3 regions of the Streptomyces sp. NPDC048057 genome follow, and region 3 is predicted to be linked to each of the others. Evidence: riboswitches for the same ligand, from Rfam matches in the RefSeq annotation. Region 3 holds a riboswitch; each other region holds the start of a gene.
What was found. A riboswitch is a leader RNA that binds a small molecule or an ion and turns the genes downstream of it on or off. The one in region 3 is predicted to bind cobalamin.
Positions count from the first base shown of each region.

Region 1 (6,039 bases), on a different contig from region 3:
CAAACGCCCCCCACGCGCACATCGGCGCCATATCTGCGTACGGTGTATCCAGTAACTGTGTACAGTGGGCGGCGCGCATCCAGCGGATTCCCGCGTTTCTCCCCAAAGCGCCAGAGGAGAGAGATCAGCCATGCCCGCCGCAGGCCCCGAAGGCCCCTACGACCACGCCACCGGCGCACCGGTCCCCAGCGCACCGGACGCCGTCACCCGCCTCGCCGACAGCCACGACCTCATCGAGGTGCGCGGAGCCCGGGAGAACAACCTCTGCGACGTCTCCGTCGACATCCCCAAGCGTCGGCTCACCGTCTTCACCGGCGTCTCGGGCTCCGGCAAGTCGTCCCTCGTCTTCGGCACGATCGCCGCCGAGTCGCAGCGGCTGTTCAACGAGACGTACACCAGCTTCGTCCAGTCGTTCATGCCCTCGGTCGGCCGTCCCGACGTGGACGCGCTGCGCAACCTCAGCGCCGCGATCGTGGTCGACCAGGAGCGCATGGGCGCCAACTCCCGCTCCACGGTGGGCACCGCCACCGATGCGTACACCATGCTGCGGATCGTCTTCAGCCGGCTCGGCGAGCCGTACGTGGGCCCCTCGCACCACTTCGGCTTCAACAACGCCGAGGGCATGTGCCCGCGGTGCGAGGGCATCGGCCGGATATCCGACATCGACGTGGACCAGGTCGTCGACCGGTCCAAGTCGCTGCGCGAGGGCGCGATCACCGTCCCCGGCTTCGCGGTGGACTCCTGGCAGTGGCAGGTCATGGCCGACTCCGGCTTCTACGACCCGGACAAGAAGGTCGCCGACTTCACCGAAGCGGAACTCGCCGACCTGCTGCACAAGCCGACGACCAAGATCAAGGTCGGCTCCAGCAACCTCACCTACGAGGGGCTCGTCCCCCGCATCCACCGCAGCTTCCTGTCCAAGGACCGGGAGGCGATGCAGGCCCACATCCGCGCCTTCGTGGACCGGGCCGTCGTCTTCGGCGAGTGCCCGGAGTGCGCGGGCGCCCGCCTCAACCGCGCAGCGCTGGACTGTCGCATCGGCGGGTTGAACATCGCCGAGTGCGCCGCCCTCCAGATCAACGACCTGGCCGCCTTCGTCCACAAGCTGGACGCGCCCTCCGTGGCGCCGCTCCTGAGCAACCTGGGCCAACTGCTGGACTCCCTGGTGGAGATCGGCCTCGGCTACCTCAGCCTGGACCGCACCTCCTCCACCCTCTCCGGCGGCGAGTCCCAGCGGGTCAAGATGGTCCGGCACCTCGGCTCCCCGCTCGCGGACGTCACCTACGTCTTCGACGAGCCGACCACCGGACTGCACCCGCACGACATCCAGCGGATGAACGGGCTGCTGCTGCGGCTGCGCGACAAGGGCAACACGGTCCTGGTGGTCGAGCACAAGCCCGAGGTCATCTCGATCGCCGACCACGTCGTCGACCTCGGGCCCGGCGCCGGCACCGAGGGCGGCGTGATCGGCTACGCGGGGGACGTCACCGGACTGCGCTCCTCCCCCACCCTCACCGGCCGCCACCTCGGCCACCGGGCCGCGCTGCGGGACGCGGTGCGCCGCCCCACCGGGCACGTCCCGATCGAGAACGCCACGCTGCACAACCTGAAGAACGTCTCGGTGGACGTGCCCCTCGGGGTGCTGACCGTGGTCACCGGCGTCGCCGGCTCCGGGAAGAGCTCCCTCGTCCACGGGTACCTCTCCGGCCGCGAGGGGGTGGTGGTGGCCGACCAGTCCCCCATCCGCGGTTCGCGCCGCTCCAACCCGGCGACGTACACCGGCCTGCTCAACTCCGTCCGCACCGCCTTCGCCAAGGCCAACGGCGTCAAGGCGGCCCTGTTCAGCGCCAACTCCGAAGGCGCCTGCCCCGCCTGCAACGGCGCCGGGCTCATCTACACCGACCTGGCGATGATGGCCGGCGTCACCACCGTCTGCGAGAAGTGCGAGGGCAAGCGCTACACCCCCGAGGTCCTCACCTACAAGCTGCGCGGCAAGAACATCAGCGAGGTCCTGGACATGCCGGTGAAGGAGGCGTACGACTTCTTCCCCTCGGGCCAGGCGCACGCCGTCCTCGGCCGGCTCGCCGACGTGGGCCTCGGCTACCTGCGGCTCGGCCAGCCCCTGAACACCCTCTCCGGCGGCGAGCGCCAGCGGCTGAAGCTCGCCATCCACATGGCGGAGAAGGCGTCGACGTACGTCCTCGACGAACCGACCACCGGTCTGCACCTCGCCGACGTCGACAAGCTGCTGGCCCTGCTCGACCGGCTGGTGGACGGCGGCAACTCGGTCATCGTGATCGAACACCACCTCGCGGTGATGGCCCACGCCGACTGGATCGTCGACATCGGACCGGGCGGCGGCCACGACGGCGGGGAGGTCGTCTTCACCGGCACCCCGCGGCAACTCGTCAGCGAGGGCGACACCCTGACCGCGCACCATCTGCGGACGTACGTCAACGGCGGCTGACCTCCACCGGACGGTGGTCGGAAGGGGGCGGGGCCGCGACGGCGCCCCGCCCCCGGCGCGCGGGCGACCCGGTCGGCGTGGTCCACCTCACCATCCGGATGCCGGACGCGCCCTGCCGCCGCTGGCCGACCGCCCGCTAGGGTGACCGGTGCAGCTGGTTCGCCCCGTCCGCCAGACGGAACGCGTCGTAAGAGGGAACCCGGTGGGAATCCGGGACTGCCCCGCAGCGGTGAGCGGGAACGACCGCCGTCATACGCACTGGGTCCGCGAAGGACCTGGGAAGCGACGGCCAGTAGGTGCCCGCCGGGAGACCGGCAGGCGTGCCCGCGAGTCCGAAGACCTGCCCGTTGCCCGCACGCGGACGATCCGCGCGCGGTCTTCCCGGTGACCTCGTGGGCGGGTCGGCGTGTACGGCGAAGGACGACCGCGCCCCGGCGCGCGCCCTTCGCACCGTCACCCCTTCGCGCCCCCGTCCCGTCACCGGGACCTCAGGGATTCATCTCGCGAAGGAGATCTCCGTGACCACCGAGTCCGCAGCCGCGGCAGCACGGGCCACCGTGTACGGCTACCCCCGTCAGGGTCGGGGCCGGCAGTTGAAGAAGGCGATCGAGGGCTACTGGAAGGGCCGCGTCACCGCCGGAGCCCTGCACGCCACCGCGGCCGAGCTGCGCCGCGACACATGGCGGGAGCTGGCGGCGGCCGGCGTCGACGAGGTCCCGACCGGTGACTTCTCGTACTACGACCACGTCCTGGACACCACCGTCATGGTGGGCGCCGTACCCGAGCGCCATCGGACGGCCGTCGCCGCGGACGCCCTCGACGGGTACTTCGCGATGGCCCGCGGCACCCAGGCCGTCGCCCCGCTGGAGATGACCAAGTGGTTCGACACGAATTACCACTACCTGGTGCCGGAGCTGGGGCCGGACACGGTGTTCACCGCCGACTCGGGCAAGCAGGTCGCCGAGCTGACGGAGGCACTGGCGCTGGGGCTGACCCCGCGGCCCGTGCTCGTCGGGCCCGTCACCTACCTGCTGCTCGCCAAGCCCGCTCCGGGAGTGGCCGCGGACTTCGATCCGCTGACCCTGCTGGACCGGCTCCTGCCGGTGTACGCGGAGGTCCTCGCCGATCTGCGTGCGGCCGGCGCCGCCTGGGTCCAGCTCGACGAGCCCGCGCTCGTCCAGGACCGCACCCCGGCCGAGCTTAATGCCGCGCGCCGCGCCTACCGGCTCCTCGGCACCCTGACGGACCGTCCGAAGCTGCTGGTGGCCTCCTACTTCGGCCGGCTCGGAGCGGCGCTGCCCGTCCTCGCCGCGGCGCCGGTCGACGGGCTCGCCCTGGACTTCACCGAGTCCGCCGCCGCCAACCTCGACGCGCTGGCCGCCGTCGGGGGCCTGACGGGCAAGCGCCTGGTCGCCGGCGTCGTCAACGGGCGCAACGTCTGGGCGAACGACCTGGAGAAGTCCCTCGCCGCCCTCGGCACCCTCCTCGGTCTCGCCGACCGCGTCGACGTGGCCGCCTCCTGCTCCCTGCTGCACGTCCCCCTGGACGCTGCCCTGGAGCGGGACGTCGATCCGCAGATCCTGCGCTGGCTCTCCTTCGCCCGGCAGAAGGTCGCCGAGGTCGTCGCCCTCGCCGAGGGCCTGGCCCGCGGCACCGACGCCATCACCGCGGAACTCACCGCCAACCGGGCCGCCCTCGCCTCCCGTGCCGCCTCCCCCGTCACCCGGGACCCGGCCGTACGCGCCCGCGCCCGCGCGGTGACAGACGCCGACGCCCGCCGCTCCCAGCCGTACGCGCAGCGCACCGCGGCCCAGCGCGAACGCCTCGGGCTGCCGCTGCTGCCGACCACCACCATCGGCTCGTTCCCGCAGACCGACGAGTTGCGGGTGGCCCGCGCGGACCTGCGGGCCGGCCGGATCGACACCGCCGGCTACGAGCAGCGCATCCGGGCCGAGATCGCCGAGGTGCTGGCCTTCCAGGAGAAGACCGGACTCGACGTCCTGGTGCACGGCGAACCCGAACGCAACGACATGGTCCAGTACTTCGCCGAGCAGCTCACCGGCTACCTCGCCACCCGGCACGGCTGGGTCCAGTCGTACGGCACCCGCTACGTCCGCCCGCCGATCCTCGCCGGCGACGTCTCCCGCCCCGAGCCGATGACCGTGCGCTGGACCACCTACGCCCAGTCGCTCACCGACCGCCCCGTCAAAGGCATGCTCACCGGCCCGGTCACCATGCTCGCCTGGTCGTTCGTCCGCGACGACCAGCCCCTCGGCGACACCGCCCGGCAGGTCGCCCTCGCCCTGCGCGACGAGGTCGGGGACCTGGAGGCGGCGGGGACGTCGGTGATCCAGGTCGACGAGCCAGCGCTGCGCGAGACCCTGCCGCTGCGCGCCGACGACCGGCCCGACTACCTCGCCTGGGCCACCGAAGCGTTCCGGCTCACCACCGGCGGCGTCGCCGCCGGCACCCAGATCCACACCCACATGTGCTACGCCGAGTTCGGCGACGTCGTCCAGGCCATCGACGACCTCGACGCCGACGTCATCAGCCTGGAAGCCGCCCGCTCCCACATGCAGGTGGCCCGCGAACTCGCCTCCCACGGCTATCCGCGGGAGGCCGGCCCCGGCGTCTGGGACATCCACTCGCCCCGGGTGCCGAGCGTCGAGGAGGCCGCGGCGCTGCTGCGCACCGGGCTGGAGGCCATCCCCGCCGGACGGCTGTGGGTCAACCCCGACTGCGGTCTGAAGACCCGGGGTTGGGCCGAGACCCGGGCCTGCCTGGAACACCTCGTCGCCGCGGCGCGCACCGTCCGCGCGGAGCTGGGCTAGGACGCTTCGAGCGTGGCGGGCGTCGGCCCGTCGGGGCGCACGGTGATGCCGTACGCGGCCCCCTTCGGGACGGCGTCGAAGCGCGGGACGTACAGGGGCAGTAGCTGTTCCAGGAGGACGGTGGACTCCCGGAGCGCGAACTGGAGGCCGAGGCAGGCCCGCGGCCCGAGCCCGAAGGGGAGGTAGCTGCCCGACTGGTCGGGGCGCCGCCCGGGGGTGGTGAAGCGCTCGGGGTCGAACGCCCCGGGCGCTTCCCACACGTCGGGGTCGCGGTGCGTCAGGTACGGGCAGACCAGGACGTCGGTGCCGGCCTCGATCGCGTGTCCGGCGAGGACGTCGTCCTGCGCCGTCCAACGCGGCAGGATCCACGCGGACGGGTAGAACCGCAGCGTTTCGTGGACGAGGGCCTGCACGGCCTGCCGCCGCTCGGGGGTGCCCGCTTCGCCCGCGGCCAGCGCCCGCTCCCGGGCCTGCGGGTTCTCGTCCAACAGGAGGTGGAGCCAGGTCAGGGTGGTGGCCGTGGTCTCGTGGCCGGCGAGGAGCAGGGTGACCAGCTCGTCGCGAATCAGCCGGTCCGTGTACTCGGGGCGGGTTGCGGATGCTTCGATCAGGACGTGCAGGAGGCCCGGGCCGTCGGGTCCTTCGTCGCCGTCGCGGGCGGCGGCGATGGCCCGGCTCGCCAAGGCGTCGATCCTGGCCAGCTCCGCGGCGACGGCCTCCTTCGCGGAGACCTCGTCGGCC
Region 1 covers NZ_JBEZNF010000034.1:40,868-46,906, reverse strand. The annotation lists gene AB0E05_RS31410 (excinuclease ABC subunit UvrA) at 131-2,467, shown strand; cobalamin riboswitch at 2,656-2,809, shown strand; gene metE (5-methyltetrahydropteroyltriglutamate--homocysteine S-methyltransferase) at 2,986-5,298, shown strand; gene AB0E05_RS31400 (cytochrome P450) at 5,295-6,039, opposite strand, start outside.
Region 1: linked by a shared signal. The riboswitch ahead of metE (5-methyltetrahydropteroyltriglutamate--homocysteine S-methyltransferase) and the one ahead of AB0E05_RS22245 (prenyltransferase/squalene oxidase repeat-containing protein) in region 3 are both predicted to bind cobalamin.

Region 2 (6,039 bases), on a different contig from region 3:
GTTCCCTCTCCTCAGGCGCCGTCGTTGACGGTGGCCTTGGGAACGGCGCTGCCGCCGACTCCGTAGGAGTCGAGGATCTTCCGGTAGCCGCCGTCGTCGATCAGCCCTTGGAGCGCGACGCGGACGGCGTCCCGCAGACCGCTGCGGTCCTTCGCCACGGCGATGCCCCAGGGGGCCGCGCCGTACTGGGTCGGCAGCGCCTCGTACGTCCCCTTCTCCTTCGCGAACATCGCGGCCACGGGGTAGTCGACGATGGTCGCGACGGCGCGTCCGCTGTCGAGCTGGAGCAGTCCGGTGGGGGCGTCCTCGCTCTGCGAGATCCGCATCTTCTCGGCGCACTCGGCGTTCTGCTTCTGGCCGATGTCGAGGTTGGAGCTGCCCTTGGCGAGGACGACCGACTTGCCGCAGAGGTCCTCCAGGGTCTTGATGCCCTCGGGGTTGCCCTTCTTCGTCATGATCACCCCGCCGGTGCGGAAGTAGTCGACGAAGTCCACGGCCTTGCGGCGCTCGGGGCTGTCCGTCATGGACGACATGACCAGGTCGAACCGTCCGGACTTCAGCCCCGGGATCAGACCGTCGAAGGCGGCGTTGGTCAGTTCGAGCTTGAGCCCGAGCTTGTCGGCGACGGCGCGGGCAAGGTCGGGGTCGACCCCGGTCAGCTCGGTCGTGCCCGGCTTGTACATCTCCATGGGCGGGTAGCCGACGGCGGTGGCGACGCGCAGCACGCCCTTCTTCTTGACGTCCGGCGGCAGCAGGTCGGTGGCGCTCTTGCCCGCGGCGGCGGGACCTCCTGCGTTGGAGGTGCTCCCCTGGTCGGAGCGTCCGCAGGAGACGGTCACAAGGGCGGCGAGGGCCAGGGCCGCGAGGGAGCCGGCGCGTCTGCGGATTGCCATGGGTACTCCTCGTGTTGCCATGCGTCGGACCAGGCGGGTTCCCACGCCTGGTGACGTGCGTGGTGGGGTGACGGGTGGCGTCTTGACGACGTGCGCAGATGCTGGCAGCCGGGTGGCTCGGAACGGAAGATGATGAAGCCATTCACGGCTGAGCATCGAAATCGGTACGGCTCGCGCGCCGTCACCCCACCTGGTCGTGCACCGCTCAGCGCAGTTCCTTCGCGAGCCGGCCGATCGCCGAGGGGTTGCGCGGGCTCTCCACGAGGTCGACGTAGTCCAGGACGACGAAGCGCTTGTTCCTGATCGCGGACACCCGGGCGAGCGGGGCGTACGACAGCAGGAACTGCTTCTTCTCCTCGGCGCTCACGTTCCCGTAGTTGTTGATGACGATCACCTCGGGGTCGCGCTCCACGACGGTCTCCCAGCCGACCGTGGTCCAGGTGTCCTTGAGGTCCTTCATGACGTGGTCGCCACCGGCCCTGGTGATGATGTCGTGCGGGCCGGCGAAGGCGCCGGAGGTCAAGGGCCGGTCGCGGCCGTCGTCGTAGAGGAAGACCCGGGGGCGGTCGGCGCCGCGGGGCGCCATGGCCTCGGCGTCCGCGACTTCCTTGCGGAAGGTGGCCACCAGGTCCTTCGCGCGGTCCTCGACGTCGAAGACCTTCCCCAGGTTCAGCAGGTCGGTGTAGAGCGCGTCCAGCGGAGGCATCACGCCCCGGGCCTTGGTGCGTCCGCTGCGGCACGACTCGCTCAGCACGTACGAGTCGATGCCGAGTTCCTTGAGCTTCGCCGGGGTGAAGCCCTCGCCCTCGTCGAAGCCGTAGTTCCAGCCGGCGAACACCAGATCGGCCCGTGCGTCGAGCACCAGCTCGGTGTTGATCCGCTTCTTGGACAGCCAGGGGGTGCGGTCGTAGCCGCCCTTCCAGGGGACCCGGTGCACCGAGCCCTTGGTGTCCGGCATCACGAAGCCGGCCATCCGCTCCTCCAGGCCGAGCGCGAACATGATCTCCGTGATGCCGACGTCATTGGTGACCACCCGCTCGGGGGCCTTGGTGAAGGTGCGGCGCTCGCCGCAGTTCTCCACGGTGACCGGGTAGTGGCCGCGTGCCGCGTCGTCCCGGTCCCCCTCGGCCGGCTCGACGGTGGCGCCGCAGCCGGTGAGGACCGCGACGGTCGTCAGCAGCAGCGCCGGAGTGCGCAGGGGGCGGGGAAGGAACAGCACGGTGAGGTCTCCTTGGGGTGCGGGTGGGGAGGGGCACGGGGGTCAGGCGGTCGGGCCGTCGCCCGGCAGTCGGTCGAAGAGGAGCTGCAACGCGCCCGACGCGGGGTGCCGGACCCGGTGGGCCCGGACGCCGAACACCTTCGCGAGCAGATCCGCGGTCAGCACCTCCTGCGGCGGTCCGTCGGCGACGATCCGGCCGCGGTCGATCACGTACAGGACGTCGCAGTGCGCCGCCGCGAGATTGAGGTCGTGCAGCGCCGTGAGCACGGTGAGCCCGCTGTTGCGCACCAGCGGCAGGACCTCCAACTGCTGGGCGATGTCCAGGTGGTTGGTGGGTTCGTCGAGGACGAGCACCCGGGGCCGCTGTGCCAGTGCCCGGGCGATGAGGACCCGCTGCTTCTCTCCCCCGGACAGGGACAGGAAGCCGCGGTCCACCAGATGGGCCGCACCCACCGCGTCCAGCGCGGCACGGCAGGCCGCCCGGTCGTCGGCGGTGGTCCTCGCGGCGGCGCGCTGGTGCGGCAGTCGCCCCATGGCCACCACTTCCCAGGCGGTGAAGTCGAACTCGCCGACGGTCTCCTGAGGGAGTGCGGCCACGCGCCGCGCCCCCTCGCGCGGGCTGAGGGCGTGCAGGTCGGCGCCGTCCAGCCGGACGGCGCCGGCGGACGGGCGCAGCGCACGGTAGGCGCACCGCAGCAGGGTGGACTTGCCGCTGCCGTTGGGGCCGACGAGGCCGACCAGCCGGCCGCTGTCGGCGTGCAGGGAGACGTCCCGGACCAAGCGCGCCCCGTGGACGGTCACGGTCACCTCGTCGATGTCGACGTTCATGCGCGGCCTCCGAACGCATAGCCGCGACCGCGCAGCAGCAGGACGAAGCACGGGACGCCGATCACCGCGGTCAGCACGCCCACCGGGAGCTCGGCGGGGGCGAGCACCACCCGGGACAGGACGTCCACCCAGACCAGCAGGACGGCGCCCGTCAGCGGGGCGAGCAGGAGGACCTTGCGGTGGTCGGCGCCGACGAGCATCCGTACGGCGTGGGGGACCATGAGCCCGACGAAGCCGATGGCACCGCTGACCGCGACCACCGCGCCGGTCACCGCGGCGCAGACGACGAAGAGCTCCCGGCGCAGCCGGTCCGGGTCGACGCCGAGCGCGGCGCAGGTCTCGTCACCCATGGCGAGGGCGTTCAGCCGCCGTGCGGAGAGCCCGAGGTGGACGAGTCCGGCGAGGACGGCGCCGGCGGCGACGGGGACGGCGGCCCAGTCGGCGCCGCCGAGGCTGCCGAGCAGCCACATCATGGCCGAGCGGGCGGCTTCGCCGTGTTCGGCGGCGAAGACCATGAAGGTGGTGATCGCCGTGAACCCGTAGGACAGGGCGGTGCCGGTGAGCACGAGTCGGACGGGGGTGAGTCCCCCGGCGCTGCCGGCGATCGCGTACACCAGGGCCATCGCCAGCAGGGCCGAGACGAAGGCCGCGGTGGACAGGGCCCAGACGCCGAGTGCGGCGAAGGCGCCGAAGATCATGACGGCGTTGGCGCCGACGGCGGCGCCGGAGGATATGCCGAGGACGAAGGGGTCGGCGAGCGCGTTGCGCACCATGGCCTGGACCGCGACGCCGATCGCGGCCAGGCCGGCGCCGACCACGGCGGCCAACACGGCGCGCGCAAAGCGCAGTTCCCAGACGATGGTGTACTCGGCGACCCGGTCGGCGGGGACGGTGCCGCCGGTCAGCCCGGCCCACAGGTGGGACAGGGCCCGGCCCCAGCCGATGCCGGACGCCCCGATGGCGACGGCGCAGACCACGGAGAGCGGCAGGGCGAGGGCGAGGACCAACAGTAAGGGGAGCACCGGCACCCGTCGTTCGGTCGCCGGCGCCGTTCCGGGGTGCGGGGGCCCGTCGCGTTCCGTCGGTGGGGGTGCCGGAGTCCCTTCGGTGCGTACGGCCACGAGCGGAGCCTCTTTCGGCTCGGGCCGTGCACCCCGGAGGAGCGGCACGGAGCACCGGGCCGGGCATCCTCTCGCAGTCCACGGCGAGTTGACAGGATCGTGTGCCGCCGTGGGTGATCGGGCTCACGCCGTCCCGGGCCGGGACGGCGTCCACCGTTGCGGGTCAGCGCCGGATTTCAACCGGACTTCCCCCACAGGGCGCAGGAAGCGTAACCCGTCGGCGCGCCGAATGACTTCGGCGGCCGTGACCGATGTTCGACTTCACCGACCCCACGAGGAGGGGCCCGGTGGTGCGTTCTGCGCCCACTGCCGCGCCGAACGCTGCGGCCTCGACCGGGTCCCCGACCGGTGTTCCGGTTCCGTGCGGTTCCCCGTACTGCACGCCGTCCCGTTCGGTGCCGGCACGGCGGTGTGCCAACCGGACGGCCTCTTCCTGTCCCGTCGTGCTGGGGACCCTCAGGGCGCCGGAGGATGTCCACGACGACGCTCGGTCCGCGCAGGTCCAGGGCGTACGAGACGCGGTGCGCCACGGTCCCGCGGTGGGCGCCGGTCATGGCGCAGCGCGCGCCGGTCTGGCCGGCCCGGGCCAGCACCGGTCCGGAGGCGTCCCACATGGCGCCCACGAAGACGCCCGCGCCTCGGCCCGCGAGCCGCCCGGGTCGGCGGCCGGCGTCCTCCAGCGCCTCCCGGGCGAGCTCCAGTACGAGCCGCTGCTGCGGGTCCGTACCTCGACACCCCAGCTCGGGTAGCCGTCGACCGTACAGCGGGGCCCGGCGCTCACGCCCCGATGGCCGCCATCAGCAGCTCGTGCGTCTCGGCGTCCGCGGCGACGACGAGCCCGCGGCCCGTCGAGCCGAGCGGCGCCCCGTCGATGCCGGTGACCACGCAGCCGGCGGCGCGGCACAGCGCGATGCCGGCCGCGAAGTGGACGCTGTCGGACAGGTCGCCGCCGTCGGTGACGTACGCGGCGCGCCGCCCGGCGGCCACCCAGGTCACGGCGAGCGACGAGGAGACGACGCGGGGGCGGAAGTGGTCGGTGAACTCGGGGCGCGCCAGCAGCTCCACCGCCCGGAAGCCGGGGGCGCTCGGGAACGGCGGGTCCAGGTTGACGTCGACCAGGCGCGAGACGGGCGACGGCTCCAGGGGTGCGGTGACGCCCTCGTGCCGTACCCGCGCGGTCGTTCCGTCCGTGTGGAAGACCTCGCCGGAGAAGGGGTCGGCCACCGCGGCGGCGCCGCCGCGCAGGGCCACGTTGACGGCCACCACGGTGGTGCCCACGGCGTAGTTCAGGGTGCCGCACAGGGGGTCCACCAGCCACTGGCGGGCGGTGTCGGCGGCGCCCTGTTGGCCGCCCTCCTCGCCGAGCAGGGCGTCCTCGGGCCGGGCGCTGCGGATCACGTCGAGGATCGCCTTCTCACCGGCGACGTCGGCGGTGGTGGCGAAGTCGCCGGCGCCCTTGTCGATGCGGTCGAGCTGCTGGCCGTACAGGTCGCGCACCACGTCGGCGCCGGCGAGCACCGCGGCGATGGCGACCTCGACGTCGTCGTTGACCCCGCTTGAAGTGATCATGCGGTGCAGCGTACCGCCGGGGTCGCGGCGCTACGGTGTGCGGCCCTTGCTGGTCTCGACGCCGACCACGCCCTTCAGGCCGGGCAGTTGCCGGCGGCCGGTGAGCAGCGCGTCGGTCGTGGTGTCGCCCCCGAGGTGGCGGCGGAAGAAGGCGGTGGCGTACTCCACGGTGATCCGGCGCTGCGTCGCCTCGTCCAACTGCCGGTCCTCGCGCTGCTCGCCGTCCTGCGAGAGGCAGTGTCCGGGCTTCTTCCCGGGTACGGCGTCGTCCTCGGCGTCGACCTGTCCGCTGGAGGGCGACCACTGGGTGTTGGGGTAGTTGTGGTTTCCGCCCCTGGGGGTGAAGCGGTAGATCGGGACGGTGTTGGCGTCCTTGTTCCAGGCGAAGAACTGTCCGGCGTTGACCCGG
Region 2 covers NZ_JBEZNF010000012.1:52,026-58,064, forward strand. The annotation lists gene AB0E05_RS15910 (ABC transporter substrate-binding protein) at 12-893, opposite strand; gene AB0E05_RS15915 (ABC transporter substrate-binding protein) at 1,099-2,109, opposite strand; gene AB0E05_RS15920 (ABC transporter ATP-binding protein) at 2,155-2,940, opposite strand; gene AB0E05_RS15925 (iron ABC transporter permease) at 2,937-4,061, opposite strand; cobalamin riboswitch at 4,152-4,299, opposite strand; partial or broken gene AB0E05_RS15930 (hypothetical protein) at 4,360-4,479, opposite strand; partial or broken gene AB0E05_RS15935 (beta-ketoacyl synthase N-terminal-like domain-containing protein) at 4,595-4,825, opposite strand; gene AB0E05_RS15940 (inositol monophosphatase family protein) at 4,839-5,630, opposite strand; gene AB0E05_RS15945 (alpha/beta hydrolase) at 5,661-6,039, opposite strand, start outside.
Region 2: linked by a shared signal. The riboswitch ahead of AB0E05_RS15925 (iron ABC transporter permease) and the one ahead of AB0E05_RS22245 (prenyltransferase/squalene oxidase repeat-containing protein) in region 3 are both predicted to bind cobalamin.

Region 3 (6,039 bases):
GGCCACCGCGCGGTGGACTTCGCCCGCCTCCTCCCAGCGGCCGAGCCGGGCGAGGCTGAGGCCGGCGCTGTGCCGGCTGGCGAGCACGGCCAGCGCCTCCGGCGAGGGCGTGGGGCGTTCGGGCCGGGACGTGGCCGGCGCGAGGTCGGCGCCGCGCGGCGCGGCGCCGGTGGTCCACTCGCCGGTGAGCCCCGCGGTGTGGTCGGGCACCACCGGGCGCAGCGCGGTCGCGGTCGCCTGGTGCCCGCCGGTCATCCGGCGGCCCCATGCCGGCAGCGCGGCGGGCGCCCGCGTGCCGGGCCGGCCGGTCGCCGCGGCGGCGGACGACGCCAGGGCGGGCTGGTCCTGCGTCATGCGCCGGCGCAGCTCGGTGGCGTTTGACGGCCGGCCGTCGGGCGTCTTGGCCAGCAGGTCGAGCACGGTCCGCTCGACGTGGTCGGGGATGTCGGCCCGGTGGACGCTCAGCGGCTGGGGAACGGTGTCGCGGTGGCCCACCAGGACGGCCCAGGCGTCCTCGTGGTCGAACGGCGGCACGCCGGTGGCCAGTTCGTACAGCACGCAGCCGAGGGAGTACAGGTCGCTGCGGTGGTCGACCTGGCCGCCGCCGATCTGCTCCGGCGACATGTAGTGCGGGGTGCCCATGGCGATGCCGGTGCTGGTGAGGCGGGAGGTGAGGCCGATGTTCTCGCCGAGGCGGGCGATGCCGAAGTCACAGATCTTCACCGTGCCGTCGACGAGCCGCATGATGTTCGCCGGCTTCAGGTCGCGGTGCACGATGCCGCGTTCATGGGTGTACGCGAGGGCGTCCGCGACCTGGACGGCGATGTCGACGACCTCGTCGACCGGCAGGGGCCGCTGTTCGTTCTCGTCCAGGAGCTGGCTGAGGTTGTGGCCCTGGAGCAGCTCCATGACCAGGTAGAGCACCCCGTCGTACTCGCCGAAGTCATGGACGACGGTGACCCCGCGGTGTTGGAGCGCGGCGGCGACCCGGGCTTCTCGACGGAACCGTTCTTGCAGTACGGCGGAGAAGGAGGCGTCGTGGTCCTGGCCGATGGGCTTGAGGCACTTGACCGCGACGCGTCGCCCCAGCGATTCGTCGACGGCGCTCCACACCTCGCCCATGCCGCCGCGCCCGATCAGGTCCAGCAGCCGGTACCGGCTCTGGATCAGCCTGCTCTCCGCCATCTTGCGCCGTCGCCCCCGTCGCCGTGCCCCGTCCTCCCCGCACCGTCCAGTATGGGGCCGTGGCCGTGGAGTTTGTACGGGGTGGGTCCGGCGTGTGGTCATGGACGGGCAATCGGGCGCCGAATGCGGCGCCGTGCGGTCGCGGGGCGGCGCTGTCAGCGCCGTGGCCGACCCGCGACCGCGGGTGGGATCAGACGCCCCAGCGCAGGGCGATGGTGTCGCCGACGTTCACGACCTTCTCGCGGGCCGCGCCCGCGTACGCGGCCCCGTCGACGCTGGCCTTCCAGATGGACGAGCCGCTGTTCGCCTTGCCGTTGAGCGAGGTGATCGGGCCGCTGCCGGACGAGGGGGTGACGCCGGTGACGCAGCCGGCCGGCACCGCCGCCGCGCTCGCGGCTGCCAGCACGTCCCCGAGGGTGGTGGTGGCACCGGTCGGGGTGAAGGGCACCGAGCAGACCTTCAGCCCGCCGGCGCCGTCGTCGACGCTGAGCGCCACTTCGGTCGCGGTCCCGGCGGTGAAGGAGCTCGCGCCCACCCACCGCGGGGCGCCGGCCGTCGTCGGGGTGGGCGGGGCGGCGGTGAACCCGCCGCCCGCGACCGCCCGCAGCGCGTCGATGGAGGAGTACGCCGAGGGTGCGGTGTCGGTGGGCAGGTAGCGGAAGCCGCCGCCCGGCTTGAACTGCTGGGCGATCAGGAAGTCGACCGGCGTCTTGCTGGTGAGGAAGTCCCCGGTCTGCGGGTTGATGCCGCAGGCGTGCAGCCCGGAGACGGCCCAGCCGTTGGAGTTGGTGTTCTGTCCGAACATCGCGTTGAAGGCGCCCGATGCGGCGTCGAGCTTGTTCTTCAAAAAGGTCCTGGCCTGGACGACGTCCGGGTCCGTGTTGGGGACGCCGGCCGCGCAGAGCGCGGCCATCGACGCACCGGTCATGTCGACGTCCCCGGGCGCCGCCAGCCGCGCCGGGTCGCCTTCTGCCTTCTGGTAGTCCCAGCCGCCGTCGTCGTGCTGGTTGGCCCGGATGCGGGTGACGACCGCGTCCAGCAGGGCCTGCGGCACGCGCTGCGCACCGGACTGGGTTCTCGCCCCACCGAGCGCGAGGCCCGCGAACACGGTCCCGTTGTACGTCGCCGAGGGGCCGAAGTAGCCCGGCTCGGCGCTCTGCCAGAAGCCGTAGACGTCGGCGATGAGGTTGCGGGACTCCGAGACCCGGGCCGGGTCGATGCCGGCGGCGTACGCATTGAGGACGCCGCGCTCGTAGTCCGTGACGCGGGGGGAGGCGGAGGGCCAGCCGGGGGTGGTCAGCAGGTTGCGGTACACGGTCCGGGCGTTCTTGCTGGCGTCGCCGCCCGGGGTGACGTCCACCGCGGCGGTGCCGGCCGCGGCGAAGGCGCTGAAGGCCCACTCGTTCGACAGGCCGGAGCCCGCGTACGAACCGTCCGCGGCTTGGAGGGACTTCAGATACGTCACGCCGATCGCCTTCGACGCGGCTATCTGCGCGGGCGTCGAAGTGGCCGACGCGGGCGACGCGCCCAGCGCGAGGGCGCCCGCGACCGCCGGCGCGGTGACGAGGAGGCGCAGCCGCCGCGGGCGGCGCGCTGCGGGGATCGAGTACGGGACATGGCCTGCTCCTGGGGTGGGGGACGCCGACCGGTCCCGCCCCTGCCCGGCCGCGGTGCTTGCGGGGACCGGGGCCGCGGAGAAGACGGTGGGGCCGCCGTCCGAACGCGAGGTAACGGCTTCCTGGGTGGTGCGTGCCGCACGGGCATTCGGACTCGGTACGGCCCTCGGCCGTCCCACACCGCTGCGCGTCAGTTCCGGACTCCCACCGGATTCCCCCGTGTGACAGCCCTGGACGCTACCCGAGCGCCAACTGGCGCGCCAGCAGGCCGCCTTGCGGGGATCGAGGGGGATCCACAGCGGGTGACCAGCGCCGTGCGGGGGCATCTTGACGCTCACTTCGGCCACGTGTTCCAATCCGGCTGATACACGCTCACGTCCAGGGGAAGCCGGTCGAATCCCGGCGCTGACCCGCAACCGTGGACCCGTCCGAGGACGGGTGAGCCGGACTGCCTGGAGTGGGTGCACAGCGAGAAGCGCCGTCGCGGACTACGGCGTGGTCGACCGGTCGTCCCGCGGTGCGTCCTGCCCGTGGACCCCGCCCCGCCACGCCCCGGTCCGCCCGGACGACACGAGGGGTCGCGGTGGCAGGGACGGGACGCACAGACGGGTTCAGATCCGGGCCGAGGGCCCTGCTGCCGCTGGTGGTGGCGGTGCTGACGTGCTGCGCGAGCGCGGTGTTCGCCGTTGCGCCCGCCGCCGTCGCCGCCCCTTCGGACACCGTGGTTGCCGGCGAACCGCTGGATGCGTGCACCCCCGCCAAGGGCTCCGTCGTCGCGGTCGACTTCGGCCGTTTCCGGGGACCCGTCCAGCGCGGTTGCGCGACCGGGGCGAAGACCGGCTACGAACTGCTCCGGCAGGGCGGGTTCACCACCGCCGGCACCGACCACGACGGCCCGGGCTTCATCTGCCGCATCGGCCACCCCGAGGTCGCCGCCGGGAAGCAGTACCCCGCCCCGGAGCAGGAGAAGTGCCAGCACACCCCGCCCGCGTCGGCGTACTGGTCGTACTGGGTCGCCGCCCCGACCGACAAGGAGTGGCGCTACAGCCAGTACGGCGCGATGGGGAGGCAGTTGAAGCCCGGCGACGTGGACGCGTGGGTCTTCGGCGCCACCGAGATCGGCGGCAGCGGCGGCAAGCCGTCCTTCACGCCCGATCAGGTGCGCGCCGGCGCCGGACCGGGCGAGGTGCGGGCCAAGGCCGCCGCGGACTGGTTCCGGAGCCGGCTCACCGACGGGGAGCGGATCGTCGACCCCGCGAACGAAGGCCCGGGCACCCCCAACTACCTGCTGACCACGGAGGCGGCGTACGCGCTGGCCGCGGGCAGCGGCAAGAGCGCCGCGCTCGACAAGGTGACGGCCTACCTGCGCGCCCGTACCACCGATTACGCCTACCGGGACGGGAAGGACGCCGCTCCGGACGCGATCGCGGCGGCCCGGCTCGCCCTGCTGGCGCAGGTCGTCGGCGAGGACCCGCGCGACTTCGGCGGCCACGACCTCGTCGGTGACCTGGTCGACAACGTGTGCGCGACGGATCCGGACCCGGCCCGCCCCACCCCCGGCTGCACCGCCCGGGGCGACTTCCGCCACGCCTCGTCCGCCGAAGGGCAGTCGCTGGCCGTGCTGGCGGTGCTGCGCGCCGGGGTGCGGCCACCGGCCGACGCGGTGACCCGGTTGACCCAACTCGCCTGCGCCGACGGCGGCTTCACCAGCCTGTTGATCGCGCCCGGGGAGCTGTGCGACGGCGAACCGCACGCCACGGGCCTGGTGACGTTGGCGCTCCGCCAGGCGGGGGGCCACGACGCCGACGTGGCCCGGGCGCGCACGTACCTCACCGGGCAGCAGCGCAGCGACGGCGCGTTCCCCGTCTACACGGGCGCGCCGAACGCGAGCACGGTGGCCACCGCATACGCGGCGCAGGCCCTGCGGGCCCTCGGGGACGCGGCGCGCGCCGACGCCGCGGTCGCTTGGCTCGCGGGCAAGCAGTTCTCCCTCGGCGGCTTCGGGTTCGACGAGGAGGCGAGCGAGGCGTCCGCGTACGCGACGGCGCCCGCCGTGCTCGCGGGACAGGACACCGACCTGCTGACCCTCGTGGTCAAGAAGCCGGACACGCCCGGGCCCGGGCCTGGACCTGGCCCGGGTCCAGGGCCAGGCCCCGGGCCCGGGCCCGGTGACGGCGACCCGGGCGAGGGGCCTGACCTGAAGAAGGGCGTGGCATACCTCACCCACGCCGACCGGCTGGTGCGTGGCCGCTACTACACCTCGGGTCCCGCTTCGCCGCGTGCCGACTTCGGCCTCACCATCGACGGTGCGTACGCGCTGGCGGCCACCGGCCTGAACAACGCCAAGCTGCGCGGGATCGTCGACTTCCTGGACCGCGGAGGCAAGGACGGCGAGGGCCGGGCGGTGCACGACTGGACCGGCGCGGGCGGTCGACAGGCCGTGGGCGGCGCCCTCGCCAAGACGGCGGTCCTCGCCCAGGTCGTGGAGCGCGACCCGCGCAACTTCGGCGGTCGTGATCTGATCGCCGCCCTGGGCAAGGCCGTCTGCAAGACCCCGAGCCCGGGCGCGGACCGCTCGTGCCCCGCCAAGGGCGCCTACACCCACGCGCCGTCCGTCTTCGGCCAGTCCCTGGGCGTCATCGCCCAACTGCGGGCGGGCGAGCGGGCCGCGGCGGCGGCCCCGGTGGCGTATCTGCTCTCCCTCCAACACCCGTCGGGCGCCTGGCCGAGCCTGGTCCCGCCGACCGGTGATGCGGACGTCGACTCCACCGCGATCGCCGCGATGGCCCTGGACCTGGTCGGCGGGGCAAAGGCGGACGCGGCCGTCGACCGGGCGCTGACTTGGATCGCGAGCAAGCAACTGCCGGACGGCGGTTTCCCCGGCGCCGCCGGCACCTCCACCAACTCCGCGGCACTCGCCGTCCAGGGCCTGTCCCTCGACGCCGGCGCGCACCGCGAACGGATCTCCCGCGCCCGGGCGTTCCTCGCCGCGCAGCAGAACCCGGACGGCGGATTCGACGTGGCCAAGGAGGGCCAGCGCGGCTCGGACGTACGGGCCTCCACCCAGGCCGTCGGCGGCACCACCGGGATCTCCTTCGGCACGCTCACCCGCAGCCTGGACGGGACCTCGCCGCAGCCGGACCCCGGCCCGGACCAGGGCCAGGACCCGAAGGTGCCCGACATCGTCACTCCGGTGGACCCCACTGGCGGCCCGGACGCCCACGGCGACTCCCACGGC
Region 3 covers NZ_JBEZNF010000018.1:152,281-158,319, reverse strand. The annotation lists gene AB0E05_RS22255 (serine/threonine-protein kinase) at 1-1,185, opposite strand, end outside; gene AB0E05_RS22250 (prenyltransferase/squalene oxidase repeat-containing protein) at 1,376-2,761, opposite strand; cobalamin riboswitch at 2,944-3,019, opposite strand; cobalamin riboswitch at 3,143-3,272, shown strand; gene AB0E05_RS22245 (prenyltransferase/squalene oxidase repeat-containing protein) at 3,478-6,039, shown strand, end outside.